2 regions of the Enterococcus sp. JNUCC 77 genome follow, and region 2 is predicted to be linked to the other one. Evidence: a T-box and tRNA genes for the amino acid it is inferred to sense, from the RefSeq annotation. Region 2 holds a T-box; the other holds one or more tRNA genes.
The links. The T-box of region 2 lies ahead of proS (proline--tRNA ligase). A T-box ahead of a tRNA ligase gene usually reads a tRNA of that ligase, here a tRNA-Pro.

Region 1 (8,287 bases), on a different contig from region 2:
ATATTTATACATCGGGTTTAAAAAAAGTGAATAAAAATATTTTTTTTTCGTTGACCAACGCCTTGAAAACTGTTATATTATTTTATGTTCTCGTTGAGGACATGCCAATCAGAGCCATTAAATAGAAAATCTTCAAATTATTTTTTTGAAAATTAATTCAAAAAAGTTGTTGACTTTCACTTGGCAAGGTGATAAGATATAAAAGTTGCTGATGCAACAGAAATAGACCTTTGAAAACTGAACGAATAAGACGAACCAAATGTGTAGGGCGTTCCTATTTATAGGAACAAACAATACAAAGCAAGCAATATGCTAGCAACAAGTCAATTAATACAATTGAGCTAACAGTCGCAAGACTGTGCAAACTTTTTAATGAGAGTTTGATCCTGGCTCAGGACGAACGCTGGCGGCGTGCCTAATACATGCAAGTCGAACGCTTTTTCTTTCACCGGAGCTTGCTCCACCGAAAGAAAAGGAGTGGCGAACGGGTGAGTAACACGTGGGTAACCTACCCTCCAGCGGGGGATAACACTTGGAAACAGGTGCTAATACCGCATAACAGAGAAAACCGCCTGGTTTTCTTTTGAAAGGCGCAATTGCGTCACTGGAGGATGGACCCGCGGTGCATTAGCTAGTTGGTGAGGTAACGGCTCACCAAGGCAACGATGCATAGCCGACCTGAGAGGGTGATCGGCCACATTGGGACTGAGACACGGCCCAAACTCCTACGGGAGGCAGCAGTAGGGAATCTTCGGCAATGGACGAAAGTCTGACCGAGCAACGCCGCGTGAGTGAAGAAGGTTTTCGGATCGTAAAACTCTGTTGTCAGAGAAGAACAAGGATAAGAGTGGAAAGTTTATCCCTTGACGGTATCTGACCAGAAAGCCACGGCTAACTACGTGCCAGCAGCCGCGGTAATACGTAGGTGGCAAGCGTTGTCCGGATTTATTGGGCGTAAAGCGAGCGCAGGCGGTCTCTTAAGTCTGATGTGAAAGCCCCCGGCTCAACCGGGGAGGGTCATTGGAAACTGGGAGACTTGAGTGCAGAAGAGGAGAGTGGAATTCCATGTGTAGCGGTGAAATGCGTAGATATATGGAGGAACACCAGTGGCGAAGGCGGCTCTCTGGTCTGTAACTGACGCTGAGGCTCGAAAGCGTGGGGAGCAAACAGGATTAGATACCCTGGTAGTCCACGCCGTAAACGATGAGTGCTAAGTGTTGGAGGGTTTCCGCCCTTCAGTGCTGCAGCTAACGCATTAAGCACTCCGCCTGGGGAGTACGACCGCAAGGTTGAAACTCAAAGGAATTGACGGGGGCCCGCACAAGCGGTGGAGCATGTGGTTTAATTCGAAGCAACGCGAAGAACCTTACCAGGTCTTGACATCCTTTGACCACTCTAGAGATAGAGCTTCCCCTTCGGGGGCAAAGTGACAGGTGGTGCATGGTTGTCGTCAGCTCGTGTCGTGAGATGTTGGGTTAAGTCCCGCAACGAGCGCAACCCTTATTGTTAGTTGCCATCATTTAGTTGGGCACTCTAGCGAGACTGCCGGTGACAAACCGGAGGAAGGTGGGGATGACGTCAAATCATCATGCCCCTTATGACCTGGGCTACACACGTGCTACAATGGGAAGTACAACGAGTCGCGAAGTCGCAAGGCTAAGCTAATCTCTTAAAGCTTCTCTCAGTTCGGATTGTAGGCTGCAACTCGCCTACATGAAGCCGGAATCGCTAGTAATCGCGGATCAGCACGCCGCGGTGAATACGTTCCCGGGCCTTGTACACACCGCCCGTCACACCACGAGAGTTTGTAACACCCGAAGTCGGTGAGGTAACCTTTATGGAGCCAGCCGCCTAAGGTGGGATAGATGATTGGGGTGAAGTCGTAACAAGGTAGCCGTATCGGAAGGTGCGGCTGGATCACCTCCTTTCTAAGGAAAATTACGGAGACTACACAAGTTTATCTTTATTCGTTCAGTTTTGAGAGGTCTACTCTCAAATCGTTCATTGAAAACTGGATACAAAAAACAAACCAAAAATTTTTAAAACAAACCGAGAACACCGCGTTGAATGAGTTTTTTAATAGTTCAATTGCTTATTTTTATTTATTGGAACTCTATCGCTAGAGGGAAGATAAAGACCCAACCGTAAGGTTGATAAGGTTAAGTGAATAAGGGCGCACGGTGGATGCCTTGGCACTAGGAGCCGATGAAGGACGGGACTAACACCGATATGCTTCGGGGAGCTGTAAGTAAGCTTTGATCCGGAGATTTCCGAATGGGGAAACCCAGCATCTTTAACAGGATGTTACTGTTCAGTGAATACATAGCTGAATGGAGGTAGACGCAGAGAACTGAAACATCTAAGTACCTGCAGGAAGAGAAAGAAAAATCGATTCCCTGAGTAGCGGCGAGCGAAACGGGAAAAGCCCAAACCAAGAGGCTTGCCTCTTGGGGTTGTAGGACTCCGATATGGTAGTTGATTGAAATAATCGAAGGACCTGGAAAGGTCTGCGAGACAGGGTAAAAGCCCCGTAGATGAAATTTGAATCACACCTAGGAGGATCCTGAGTACGGCGGAACACGAGGAATTCCGTCGGAATCCGGGAGGACCATCTCCCAAGGCTAAATACTCCCTAGTGACCGATAGTGAACCAGTACCGTGAGGGAAAGGTGAAAAGCACCCCGGAAGGGGAGTGAAATAGATCCTGAAACCGTGTGCCTACAACAAGTCAAAGCCCGTTAATGGGTGATGGCGTGCCTTTTGTAGAATGAACCGGCGAGTTACGATCCCATGCGAGGTTAAGTCGAAGAGACGGAGCCGTAGCGAAAGCGAGTCTGAATAGGGCGAATGAGTATGTGGTCGTAGACCCGAAACCATGTGATCTACCCATGTCCAGGTTGAAGGTGCGGTAAAACGCACTGGAGGACCGAACCCACGTACGTTGAAAAGTGCGGGGATGAGGTGTGGGTAGCGGAGAAATTCCAAACGAACTTGGAGATAGCTGGTTCTCTCCGAAATAGCTTTAGGGCTAGCCTCAGAGTAAGAATGATGGAGGTAGAGCACTGTTTGGACTAGGGGCCCATCTCGGGTTACCGAATTCAGATAAACTCCGAATGCCATACATTTATCTCTGGGAGTCAGACTGTGAGTGATAAGATCCATAGTCGAAAGGGAAACAGCCCAGACCACCAGCTAAGGTCCCAAAATATATGTTAAGTGGAAAAGGATGTGGGGTTGCACAGACAACTAGGATGTTGGCTTAGAAGCAGCCACCATTTAAAGAGTGCGTAATAGCTCACTAGTCGAGTGACCCTGCGCCGAAAATGTACCGGGGCTAAACATATTACCGAAGCTGTGGATTACACCTTAGGGTGTAATGGTAGGAGAGCGTTCTAAGGGCGTTGAAGGTAGACCGTGAGGACTGCTGGAGCGCTTAGAAGTGAGAATGCCGGTATGAGTAGCGAAAGACAGGTGAGAATCCTGTCCACCGTATGACTAAGGTTTCCTGGGGAAGGCTCGTCCGCCCAGGGTTAGTCGGGACCTAAGCCGAGGCCGAAAGGCGTAGGCGATGGATAACAGGTTGATATTCCTGTACTCGTTGTTTTTGTTTGAGCAATGGAGGGACGCAGTAGGCTAAGAAATCAGACGATTGGAAATGTCTGTCTAAGCAATGAGTCTTAAGATGAGTCAAATGCTTATCTTTATAAGGACAAGTTGTGATGGGGAGGGAAATACAAGTACCGAAGTTTCTGATGTCACACTGCCAAGAAAAGCTTCTAGTGAGAAAACAATGACCCGTACCGTAAACCGACACAGGTAGTCGAGGAGAGTATCCTAAGGTGAGCGAGCGAACTCTCGTTAAGGAACTCGGCAAAATGACCCCGTAACTTCGGGAGAAGGGGTGCTGATCTAACGATCAGCCGCAGTGAATAGGCCCAAGCGACTGTTTATCAAAAACACAGGTCTCTGCAAAATCGAAAGATGAAGTATAGGGGCTGACGCCTGCCCGGTGCTGGAAGGTTAAGAGGAGTGCTTAGCGTAAGCGAAGGTACGAATTGAAGCCCCAGTAAACGGCGGCCGTAACTATAACGGTCCTAAGGTAGCGAAATTCCTTGTCGGGTAAGTTCCGACCCGCACGAAAGGCGTAACGATTTGGGCACTGTCTCAACGAGAGACTCGGTGAAATTTTAGTACCTGTGAAGATGCAGGTTACCCGCGACAGGACGGAAAGACCCCATGGAGCTTTACTGCAGTTTGATATTGAGTGTCTGTACCACATGTACAGGATAGGTAGGAGCCGTAGAAGTCGGGACGCTAGTTTCGACGGAGGCAATGGTGGGATACTACCCTTGTGTTATGGCCACTCTAACCCGCATCACTAATCGTGATGGGAGACAGTGTCAGATGGGCAGTTTGACTGGGGCGGTCGCCTCCTAAAGAGTAACGGAGGCGCCCAAAGGTTCCCTCAGAATGGTTGGAAATCATTCGCAGAGTGTAAAGGCACAAGGGAGCTTGACTGCGAGACCTACAAGTCGAGCAGGGACGAAAGTCGGGCTTAGTGATCCGGTGGTTCCGCATGGAAGGGCCATCGCTCAACGGATAAAAGCTACCCTGGGGATAACAGGCTTATCTCCCCCAAGAGTCCACATCGACGGGGAGGTTTGGCACCTCGATGTCGGCTCGTCGCATCCTGGGGCTGTAGTCGGTCCCAAGGGTTGGGCTGTTCGCCCATTAAAGCGGCACGCGAGCTGGGTTCAGAACGTCGTGAGACAGTTCGGTCCCTATCCGTCGCGGGCGTTGGAAATTTGAGAGGATCTGTCCTTAGTACGAGAGGACCGGGATGGACTTACCGCTGGTGTACCAGTTGTCTTGCCAAAGGCATCGCTGGGTAGCTATGTAGGGAAGGGATAAACGCTGAAAGCATCTAAGTGTGAAGCCCACCTCAAGATGAGATTTCCCATTTCTTAAAGAAAGTAAGATCCCTGAGAGAAGATCAGGTAGATAGGTCAGAAGTGGAAGTGCAGTGATGTACGGAGCGGACTGATACTAATCGATCGAGGACTTAACCAAGATAAAATGGACTCGGAAGTTAAAAAAAGATGGAATGTTTTTTGATCCAGTTTTGAGTGAGCGAAGTTTACTCAACTAAATAGTGTGGTGGCGATAGCAAGAAGGATACACCTGTTCCCATGTCGAACACAGAAGTTAAGCTTTTTAGCGCCGATCGTAGTGAGGGGTTGCCCCTTGTGAGAGTAGGACGTCGCCACGCGAATTTTTTGATTTATGGAGGTTTAGCTCAGCTGGGAGAGCATCTGCCTTACAAGCAGAGGGTCAGCGGTTCGAACCCGTTAACCTCCATATGAGCCGTTAGCTCAGTTGGTAGAGCATCTGACTTTTAATCAGAGGGTCACAGGTTCGAGCCCTGTACGGCTCATAAAGATATGCGGGTGTGGCGGAATTGGCAGACGCACTAGATTTAGGATCTAGCGCCTTCGGGCGTGGGGGTTCAAGTCCCTTCACCCGCATTAAATAAAACGCCGGCTTAGCTCAGTTGGTAGAGCATCTGATTTGTAATCAGAGGGTCGAGGGTTCAAGTCCTTTAGCCGGCACTTTTTTAAGAAAAGCAACGAAAGTTTGCGGAAATAGCTCAGTGGTAGAGCACCACCTTGCCAAGGTGGGGGTCGCGGGTTCGAACCCCGTTTTCCGCTTTCTCTGAAAAGACCAGGGACATGCCGGGGTGGCGGAACTGGCAGACGCACAGGACTTAAAATCCTGCGGTGAGTGATCACCGTACCGGTTCGATTCCGGTCCTCGGCATTAGTACGAATAATGATGCGCCCATAGCTCAACTGGATAGAGTGTTTGACTACGGATCAAAAGGTTAGGGGTTCGACTCCTCTTGGGCGCGTAGTCTTTTTTTATTTTTACGGGAAGTAGCTCAGCTTGGTAGAGCACTTGGTTTGGGACCAAGGGGTCGCAGGTTCGAATCCTGTCTTCCCGATTCTTAGAAGGTGAAAACCTTCTATTTTTTTTACTCATTTTTAAACAGATAAGCTATTACTCTTTCTTTCACATGCTAAATTCGTTATAATTAAGGTCAGAAATAGTCAACAGAAATAGATAATGGGAGAGGATAATAGTGAGTCGAAATACCTCAGATTCAATCGAAGCATATTTGAAGGGTATCTTAGAAGACCATGAAATAATTGAAATCAGGCGAGCGGAAATGGCTCAATTGTTTAATTGCGTACCTTCCCAAATTAATTACGTGATCAATACTCGTTTTACTTTTCAGAGGGGATATATTGTTGAAAGTAAGCGAGGTGGCGGTGGTTATATTCGGATTAGCAAAGTACAGATTTCCGATCAACACTATTTCTTAGAACAGTTAATGAATTCTTTTGGAACGGAAATTTCGGAAGCAAATGCTTTTGGAATTATTCAAAAATTATTTGAAGAGAAAATTGTGACGGAAAATGAAGGAAATTTAATGCTGAGTGCATTGTCGAAAAACACATTGGGAATTAGTCAAATTGAAAATAGATTACGGGCGCGTGTATTACATGGATTTTTAGAACGTTTGAGTTATGAAAAAAAGGAGTGAAATAGATGGATCAATTATATACTGAAAGAGCGAAAGCAGTCTTGACGATTGCCCAACAAGAAGCGAAGTATTTTAAACATCGTTCAGTTGGTTCAGAGCATTTATTATTGGCTTTAGTTATTGAACAACAGGGAATTGCCGGAAAAACCTTGCGTCAAATGAATTCTACAGAAGCAGATATTCGTGAAGAAATTGAAAATATGACTGGTTATGGTTCAGTGACCAATTATGCAGAAGGTAGTTATTTACCTTATTCACCGCGAGCAAAACAAATTTTGATTTTTGCTGATGATGAAGCCAAACGTTTCAATGCTAAATTGGTTGGAACTGAACATATTTTATTGGGCTTACTGCGGGATGATGAGATTTTGGCTTCTCATATTTTAGTCAATCTTGGATTAAGCTTACCTAAGATGCGTCAATTGCTATTACGTAAAATGGGCGTCAACGAATCGATGACTGGTAGCAATGGTCAAAACAATCGTAGAAAACCAGCGAAACAAGCGACAACCAATTCACAAGGGACGCCAACGCTTGATAGTTTGGCTCGTGATATGACCAAACTAGCTCGGGAAAAACGTTTAGATCCAGTGGTAGGTCGCGATAGTGAAGTTCGTCGTGTTGTTCAAATTTTAAGTCGCCGAACTAAAAATAATCCAGTTTTAGTGGGTGAACCCGGTGTTGGTAAGACAGCCATTGTAGAAGGCTTAGCTCAACGAATAATTACGGATGATGTGCCAGAAGACATGCGTGGAAAACGTCTAATGATGTTAGATATGGGCGCATTAGTAGCGGGTACAAAGTATCGTGGTGAATTTGAGGATCGTTTGAAAAAAGTGATTGATGAAATCTATAACGATGGCCAAATTATTTTATTTATTGATGAACTGCATACTTTAATTGGTGCCGGTGGTGCAGAAGGTGCGATCGATGCTTCAAATATTTTGAAACCAGCTTTGGCTCGTGGTGAATTGCAAACAATTGGTGCCACGACTTTAGATGAGTATCAAAAATATATTGAAAAAGATTCTGCATTGGAACGTCGTTTTGCCCGGGTACAGGTGGAAGAACCAACTCCTGAAGAAGCAGAAGAAATCTTAAAAGGCTTACGCCCACGTTATGAAGAACATCATGGGATTAAGATTACTGACGAAGCATTACATGCGGCGGTATCTTTATCAGTTCGTTATATTAATTCTCGTCAACTACCAGATAAAGCCATTGACTTAATGGATGAAAGTGGTGCGAAAGTCCGCTTAGATACGACAGATGAAGAATCTGAATTGGTAGAATTGAAACAAGAATTAGAAAACTTATCAGCAGAAAAAGAAAAAGCGATTCAAAACCAAGACTTTGAATCAGCTGCTCGTCTACGTTTGAAAGAAAAGCAAATGGCACAGGCTGTTGAAGCAGAAGCTTTAAAAGAAGCCAAACAAGAAAAAGGCTATGCGAATGAAGTAACAGAAGAAGATGTCGCTGCAGTGGTTTCTCAGTGGACCGGTGTGCCATTGCAACAATTAGAGAAAAAAGAAAGTCAACGGTTATTGGATTTAGAAAATGTATTGCATAAACGTGTGGTAGGACAAGAAGATGCCGTTAAAGCTATTTCGCGGGCAATTCGTCGGGCTCGGAGTGGTCTGAAAGATCCAAACCGACCAATTGGCTCATTTATGTTCTTAGGTC
Region 2 (8,287 bases):
CACATAGTAATCATGTAACTGACTGGAATCATCGCTGACATCCAATAAAATATTCCTACAAAAATGGAAGATAGATACAAATGCCAAGCACTCTGCGCGAAAGAATAAGTACAGTAACTCAAAGCAAAACCAATAACACCAATCACTTGCATCCGTTTCATTTGACCGCTAGCAACTAATTTTGAAATCCGTGGCGATAAAATAATTCCAGTGATCTGGACCACCATCGTTGCAATCATGAATTGACTGCGACTTATGCCCAATTCTTCGGTGACTGCCAAGGCGTAAGTTCCTGATAATGACATGATTAATGGAACAATTGTTGCGGTAATAACTACGCAGCCTGCGACAATCCACCAGCCATAAAAGATCGGCTTGTTTCTCATTCTTTTTCCTCCTTGTACTCTCATAAATTTTATTTCTTTTTCATTTTACCCCAAATTTGTTGTTTATCGTAATTATTTTTTTGTGATTTTAAGTATTTTTTTGACTAAAAATACAAGAAATTTCTAATATTTATAAATGAGCTATCTAGTAAACGGTGAATCCTTGCTTTTCATTTAACATCAGCCTTGTGTCTTGACAACTTTTAAAGAACAATCATTTTTTTTGATGAGTTTTTCAATAGTTTTTTTTAATATTTATTCAACTTCCTTATTTGGAATGTCGATTTTCTTAATTATTTTTAGGTTTTTGTGATTTCGTTTTCATTATTTCTACGACAATACTTTACTGAACTAATTTAATAAAAAAAATTATCGTTTTTGGTATTTTTTATAATTTGATTTAGTAAAAACAGATTATTAAAATATTTTTTGTTATACTATTGAGGTAATAAAAAAAATAAAGGTGGTGCTGTTCATGAAGTTTTGTCCAAATTGTGGGGCAGAAGTAAGTGATGTTGCAAAATTTTGCCCAAACTGTGGTTTTGATTTGGAGGGCGTTGAAAGTGAACCAGCGGCTGAAGAAAATAATAATGAGCCTTTGATTCAACCTACTCCAAAACAAAGTGTTTCAGAAAAAATGCAAGAAGAATTTATTAATGGGGAACCGGAAGAACCTGTTGCGTTGGAAATTGAGCAAAGCGAAGGTTTAAATATTACCCGAGCTGAATTAAAAAAATATGCTCAAACAAAACTTTCTGGTCGTTTTGGTGAATGGTTCTGGAGTATTTTTTGGTCAGTCATTATTATCACAGTTATTACTTTTCTAATGATGATGCCAATTAATCGGATGATGTCTGGCTTGTTCAATATTGTAGAAGGTGCTATCTACGGTGGCATGTACAATTCATTGGGTAGCAATTATTATGGTAACTACGGCAATTATTATTCTCCTTATTATAGTGGCGCCTCTGTTTTCTTTTGGTTTATTTTCTTTATCGTAATGTGGTTACTATTGTTCTTAGCGCAAGCTTTGATTCGCGCAACTTTCCAATGGTGTGCCATCTATACCTTAAGAGATCAAAAAGCCGATGGCGTGAAAATCTTTAGTTATTTGTTCAAACATTCAAAAAATCGAGTACTAAAAGCCAATGTCATGGTAGCAATCTTCACTTTCTTATGGTCATTATTATTCGTCATTCCTGGTTTAGTCAAAACGGCCTCTTATGCGATGACAAATTATTTATTGGAGAAACACCCAACCTTGGATGCCTCTGATGCGATTACTTTAAGTCGTGAAATTATGGACGGTTACAAATTAGAATATTGGATTTTACTAGCTTCATTCTCAGTTTGGTATATTATTTCCGGTTTTACAGCTTTCTTCTCACTGGGAGTTAACTGGATGAGTTTTTACGTAACACCATATGCTACAGTAACTGAAATTGCTTTTCTAGATAAAGTTTATAACGCTTATATCGAAAAACAAAAAGCTCTTCGCGCTGAAAATGCTGAAGTAGCTTAATTCAAGAAAGCTGCGTAGAAAATTCTACGCAGCTTTCTTTTTATTGATTGGCAAATTTTTTTACATATAAATCAACAGCTTTTAATGCTGCAGCAATTTCTTTTGCTGTAATTTCAAAAGGCATTTGCTGAATCGTATCACTTAATGAGGTTGCTAGTTCTCCAATTTTTAAAAGTTCTTCCTCTGTCGCTTTTGCTAGATACATTTCTTCTAACGTAGTTGGTAAACCTAGTTTCTGATAGAAAGCAATATATTTGTCGATTTCATTTGTAGGTCGGTTTTCTAAAAATAATTGTACCAAAGTCCCATAGGCAACTTTTTCTCCATGAGTCAGTTGATGAATGTTGCCAGCAATCGCAGAAAAACCATTATGAATCGCGTGTGCTGCACCTAAACCACCGCTCTCAAAACCAATTCCACTTAATAAAGTATTGGCTTCAATCACCGCATCTAAAGCTTCTGTAACAACTTTTGCTTCGTTAGCTGCAACAGCTGCAAAACCACTATCAAATAAAACCTGTTGGCATTTTTCTGCAATGGCTAAAGCCGCCAGCGATTGCCGACCGCCTAACAAATTCTCACCATTTTTTTGTAAGACGGCTTCTGCTTCTATCCAAGTTGCCATCCCATCTGCAATACCAGATTTTAACAAACGAACAGGAGCTTGACTAATAACAGCTGTATCTAATAAAACTAAATCAGGATTTTTCTGATAATGGAGGTATTTTTCAAAATGTCCCTCTTCAGAATAAATGACTGAAATAGCCGATGTAGGCGCGTCAGTCGAAGCGCTCGTTGGAAAAATTGCTAGCTTAGTATTCAGTTGATTACTTACTGCTTTAGCACCGTCGATGGCTTTTCCTCCACCTAAGCCAATGACTACTTCAACCGATGCATCTTTAGCAGTCATAGTCATCCGTTCAATTTCTTTTAAAGAACTTTCACCTTGAAAAATTTCCTTTGCCACGTCAAACTGCTGGTTAGTTAAATCTTCTGCCAGCGTTGCTCCGACAATCTTCCAAACCATCTCATCAGTGATAATTAAAACTTTCTGACCCAATTCTTTTAAATAAGCTGGACTTCTTTTTAAAGCATTCTCACCTTGTACGTAACGAGATGGGCTAGCAAATATTTTATCCATAAATCATAGCTCCTCTTTTTTTCTTTAGCTGAATGGTACCAGTTAATCAAATAATGTCAAATAGACGGATAATTTTAAGTCCGGATGATTTTTTTATGAGCTATTTAAGCTTAAGTCTGGTATATTTAGATGAAGTTTTCAAAAGGATGTTTGGAAGGAGAAAAAATGAAAGAAGATTTAAAAGAAGAGTTGCCTAAGTCTACCGCTCGAACAATTTTGACGATTAGTTGGTGGATTGGTACAGGTTGCGGGATCTTGGCATTTTTATTCGGACTAATTATTGTATCGGGAATGATGCTGGATAGTTATTACTATTACGATTATTATGCACAAGGTGCCATGATGTTTACCTCAGTCTTGATGTTTCTAGTGGTTGTTGGATTTGTGGCCTTTCAAGTAGTTGCTTATATAGGTTTAAAAAAAGTGCCGATGTCACAAGGTTGGAATATTTTTTATCTAGTCAGTGCCATTTTAGCGATGAATGTGTTAAAAATTGTCGGTGCAGCTTTAGCCTTGTCTGAGTATAAAAAAGGGACCTCACCGAATAATGTCTTTGAAAAAATTTATCCGGTGGAAGAATCCACTCCGAAAGCCCCAGCTGTAAAAGATTTAAGTAAAGAAATTTTAGAGCTAATTGAACTAAAAGAAGCTGGCTTATTGACGGAAGAAGAATTTGCGATCGCCAAAGCTAAAGTTCTCGATAAACTATAATTTTTAAGCACTTTTCGAAGTGCTTTTTTGATTGAAAAAAATGGGACAAAAGTTATAACAGCTTCAAATTGTCCAGAAGTTATATAGCTAAAGCTTCATTCTTACCTTCAAAAAATTACTAAACCACGAAAGTAAGTACACCCTTGCTTGGATAACTCATCTGTAAAAAAAGCTAATGTGACAACTATTTATCTTATTCCTCGAATCAAATTAGCTAACATCATTAAAAAAACTGCCAATTCCAATCCCATTAAGCAATAAATTTTACGTTTGATTCCTAGAAATTTTAAATTTTGCTCCGCTGTCAAAAAGCTAGTCGTTTTTCGTCGCTTAAATAAATATAAGAATAAACCACTGCTGTTTTGTCCACTTGTAGCAAATAATGACCATAATTTCGGATGGGCAATGTCGCGGCTTTTGGCATCTAATAAAACTAACTGGTACAAATAATAATATAGAAAGACGCTAGTGACTAAAATCACACCGATACACACTATGAAAACTGCTTCAATCATAAACTTCTCACTCCTAAATTTTTTTAATAATCAGATAGAAGATGGAAAAAGAATTAATCCCAATCAAGGCAAAAATACCAAATAAAAGAATTTCATTTATTGGACCCAAAAATGAAAGCGACAGCATCAACAAAATATTGATGCCAAGTAATAAAATAAATAGCTTTAAATAACGATTCACATTGGTATTATCTTGTAAATGATGGACCATTTTAACATCTCCTTTCAATAATTCGTCTAATGACAACTGATAAATTTCCGACAAACGAATCACTCGCTCAATGTCAGGATAACTGCGTCCGTTTTCCCAATTTGAAATGGTTTGACGAGTAATTCCTAACGCTTCCGCTACTTCATCTTGCGTTAAATGAAGTTCGTTTCGTCGTTGCTTAATGCGCATCCCAACTTCCATCTGATACCCTCATTTTCTATTATTTGTCACTTCTATTAAATCAAATTTCTTTGCTAATGACGATAAAATCTTTTACCAAGTACGTAAAAAAGCTTTTACATCGTTAATTTTGGTAATTTTTCCGATATTTTAAAGGCGTTAAACCTACTCTCCTTTTAAATGCTTGAATAAAACTAGACGCATCTTTAAAACCCGTTTGAATAGCTATTTGTTCAACTGTTAGCTCAGTTTGTAATAATTTTTCAGCGGCTTTTTTTATTCTATACTGCAACAAATATTCATAAGGCGAATAATCGGTAAATTTTTTAAAAGAACGCGTACACTCAGAAATAGAAATGTGTGCTGCTTGAGCCATTTCAGAAAGCCGAAGTTCTCGCATATAATTTTCTTGAACAAAATTTAATAACGATTGCATTCGTTTCTGATGCTGTAACTGTTTTTTATCCGCAGGTAATGATAACTGTTCTTGAGCTTGAATAATTTCTTGCCAGCAGCTTACTAACAAAACAGCAATTTGATATTCCCAAGCAAAATCGCTTTGATTTAAATAAATTTGATTAATCTGTTTGATTTGAGACAAAATTTTTTCCTGACTAAGATCGCCTTGATTCAAATGTAACCATCTTTGTTGCTTAAGGTAAGGTAAAACATATTTTTGCTCCATTAAGCTTCCTAGAAAGAATGATAAAATTTTAGTTTGGACATTTAAGCTATAATAACTGCCGTCGGTCTGCATCGTTTTAGTTGTATGTAGAACTTCTGGTGAAATAAATAATCCCTCACCTTCTGCTAAAAAAACTAGCTCACCGTTTACTTGCATCCGTAAAGGCCCCTTTTCAGCAATTGTAAATTGTAACTCTTCGTGCCAGTGAAGATCATCAAATCCCCGACCTTTAGGGGTCATAGAAAATTGGTTTACGCGATAGATTTCGAAAGGAAAAGTTGAATATTTATATTTATTTTCTTCATGTAAACGATTATCCAATTTAGGCACCTCCAATTTTTAACAAGTATAACTTAATTTGAGCAGATTTTTATATTTTTGGAGAAAATAATCTGACTTTTTTACGTATAATCTTGATAAGCTAGCTTCAACAATTTAATTTAGCTTAGTAAATATGAATTGATTTTCAGAGAGTCGATGTTGCTGCGAATTCGATAATCAATCAAATTGAACCTACTAAATTTTTGGCTAGCAAACTAGTCCGTATTCTTGCGTTAAAAGATTTGAGTTGGGTTGCAGGCAACCAATCAAGGTGGTACCGCGAAGCAAATTCGTCCTTTTTTTATAGGACGAGTTTGCTTTTTTTATCAAAGGAGGAAAAAACATGACCAATTTACAAACAGAGGATTTTTCAAAATGGTATTTACAAACGATTCAACAAGCAGAATTAATGAGTTATTCGGAGGTGCGAGGCTGTATCGTTTTTCGTCCAGATGGTTTTGAATTATGGGAGAGAATCCAGCAAGAAGTTAATCGCTATTTACAATCTGAAGACATTCGAAACGTTTATTTTCCTATGTTAATTCCTAAAAGCTATTTTATGAAAGAAGCAGAGCACGTTGAAGGTTTTGCTCCAGAATTACCATGGGTAACAGAAGTTGGAAATGAAAAGTTGGAAGAACCGTACGCATTACGCCCCACTTCTGAAACTATGATTGGGCAATCTTTTCATGAATGGATTAAATCTTATCGCGATTTACCATATGAGATTAATCAATGGGCGAATGTTTTTCGCTGGGAAAAGAAAACACTGCCCTTTTTACGGACATCAGAATTTTTGTGGCATGAGGGACATACAGCCCATGCTAACGAAGCAGATGCAAGGAAAAGAACATTACATGTATTGAACTTTTATGTTGAGCTACTAGAAAAATTTTTAGCCATCCCGGTTTACGTAGGGAAAAAAACACCTTCAGAACGTTTTGCTGGAGCGGTAGACACGTATTCTGTCGAGGCCATGATGCAAGATGGGAAAGCAGTTCAAGCAGGTACCTCCCATTACCTAGGTACGAAATTTGCAGAAGCATTTGATATTCGTTTCTTAAATCAAAAAAATCAACATACGTTGGTCCATACAACCTCATGGGCAGTTTCTACTCGTTTAATTGGTTCACTAATCATGGTTCATGGTGATGAGCAAGGTTTGGTTTTACCACCAAAGATTGCTCCAACCCAAGTAATTTTAATTCCAGTCGGTCCATATAAAAAAGAACCAAAAATTTTAACCAAATTAAATGAACTTAAAGAGCAATTAAAGACTGTGGGAATTCGTGTTCGCTTAGATGACTCTGATAATACTGCCGGTTTCAAATTTAATAAATGGGAACAAAAAGGTGCTGTCGTTCAATTGGAGTTGGGGCCTCGAGACCTGGTTAAAAATAGTATCACTTTAAAAATGCGAGACTTAACAGAAAAAGAGACCGTTTCTTTAGAACAATTAGTACCTACCATTGAGAAGTATATGAATGACATGCAACAACGATTATTAGAAAAAGCCCGGCAACGTGCTACAAGCAATGAATACACAAATATTCAGACTCTCCAAGAGTTAAAAGATCATATTAAAAACTGTCGTGAAACCAAAAAAACACCTGGATTTGTTTTAATCGGATGGGATGGTTCAACAGAAACAGAAGCAATCATAAAAGCTGAAACAGGATTTACAACCCGCATTATTCCTTTTCAAGCACCGGTGGAAAAAGAATTTGACTTAGTCAGTGGAAAGCCAGCAAAATATACTGTTTGGATTGCTCGGGCATACTAAATAAGTACGGCTCAAACTATAGAGCCGTACTTGTTTTTTTTATTAAAACTAAAAAATAACTCAGACTATCTCGCGTGCGCCACAGATTAATCAATAGATAAGCACCATACAAAGCGAAATAAACTATAAAACTCACAAGAGGTGTCAGCAATAGATTTCCAAACACAAAAGCTGTCACCAAAATAAGTTCTTGAATATTTTGTTTACCCACCTTTATTTCCAATTGTCCTGTCAGCATTTTTTCCGCGAAGATACACCTAAATACTAAGCTCAATAAAATAACTCCGACTGTTAGAAGGATATTGTGAAAAATAAAAACAGTTAGTGCACTTAAAGCAGTCGATAAAAATAAAGTTGTTAGATTAACCATAAGAATCGTCCGTTCTTGACGCATGGTTTTTAAATAAGTATTGACTAACAAAGCCATTCTGCCTTCATAAATGACGGTGGGAAAAAGAACACCCATATAAATTAAGCTGGCTTGATACTGAGGCAGCCACAAGTTTAATAAATAAGAAATCGGCTGGTAGGTTAATAAAATAGCAAAAGTGATTGGTACAAAAACGTTACGGATGGTTTGATACAATTGTGGCAATTGTTCTTGATTGGTTCTTCTTAATAAAGGAAACATCACCACACCAACTGCATTAATAAAAGTCATAAATAGATTGGACATACTCAAAGTAAATGAAAGCTTACCAAACGTATTGATGCTCCAACTGCGCTCCACAAAAATTCTAGTAATCCCTAAAATAAACATCGAAGCCAGATTGCTAATTAACAAATTACTGCCAATTTTTAAATTATCCCCAATCTCAAATTGGAGAAATTT

Region 1: it has a tRNA-Pro gene. The T-box ahead of proS (proline--tRNA ligase) is inferred to sense a tRNA for this amino acid. The anticodon was not compared.

What each region holds. Positions count from the first base shown of each region.
Region 1 covers NZ_JBTHIG010000001.1:23,737-32,023, forward strand. Annotated here, with positions in the region: rRNA gene ACVWNY_RS00115 (16S ribosomal RNA) at 369-1,928, shown strand; rRNA gene ACVWNY_RS00120 (23S ribosomal RNA) at 2,158-5,070, shown strand; rRNA gene rrf (5S ribosomal RNA) at 5,154-5,269, shown strand; tRNA gene ACVWNY_RS00130 (tRNA-Val) at 5,286-5,358, shown strand; tRNA gene ACVWNY_RS00135 (tRNA-Lys) at 5,362-5,434, shown strand; tRNA gene ACVWNY_RS00140 (tRNA-Leu) at 5,444-5,525, shown strand; tRNA gene ACVWNY_RS00145 (tRNA-Thr) at 5,537-5,609, shown strand; tRNA gene ACVWNY_RS00150 (tRNA-Gly) at 5,637-5,708, shown strand; tRNA gene ACVWNY_RS00155 (tRNA-Leu) at 5,732-5,817, shown strand; tRNA gene ACVWNY_RS00160 (tRNA-Arg) at 5,835-5,908, shown strand; tRNA gene ACVWNY_RS00165 (tRNA-Pro) at 5,928-6,001, shown strand; gene ACVWNY_RS00170 (CtsR family transcriptional regulator) at 6,137-6,604, shown strand; gene ACVWNY_RS00175 (ATP-dependent Clp protease ATP-binding subunit) at 6,610-8,287, shown strand, end outside.
Region 2 covers NZ_JBTHIG010000002.1:732,038-740,324, reverse strand. Annotated here, with positions in the region: gene ACVWNY_RS16640 (MFS transporter) at 1-386, opposite strand, end outside; gene ACVWNY_RS16635 (DUF975 family protein) at 862-1,908, shown strand; gene ACVWNY_RS16630 (glycerol dehydrogenase) at 1,949-3,049, opposite strand; gene ACVWNY_RS16625 (SHOCT domain-containing protein) at 3,215-3,760, shown strand; gene ACVWNY_RS16620 (hypothetical protein) at 3,949-4,275, opposite strand; gene ACVWNY_RS16615 (helix-turn-helix domain-containing protein) at 4,289-4,687, opposite strand; gene ACVWNY_RS16610 (helix-turn-helix domain-containing protein) at 4,791-5,672, opposite strand; T-box leader at 5,778-5,973, shown strand; gene proS (proline--tRNA ligase) at 6,016-7,455, shown strand; gene ACVWNY_RS16600 (lipopolysaccharide biosynthesis protein) at 7,472-8,287, opposite strand, start outside.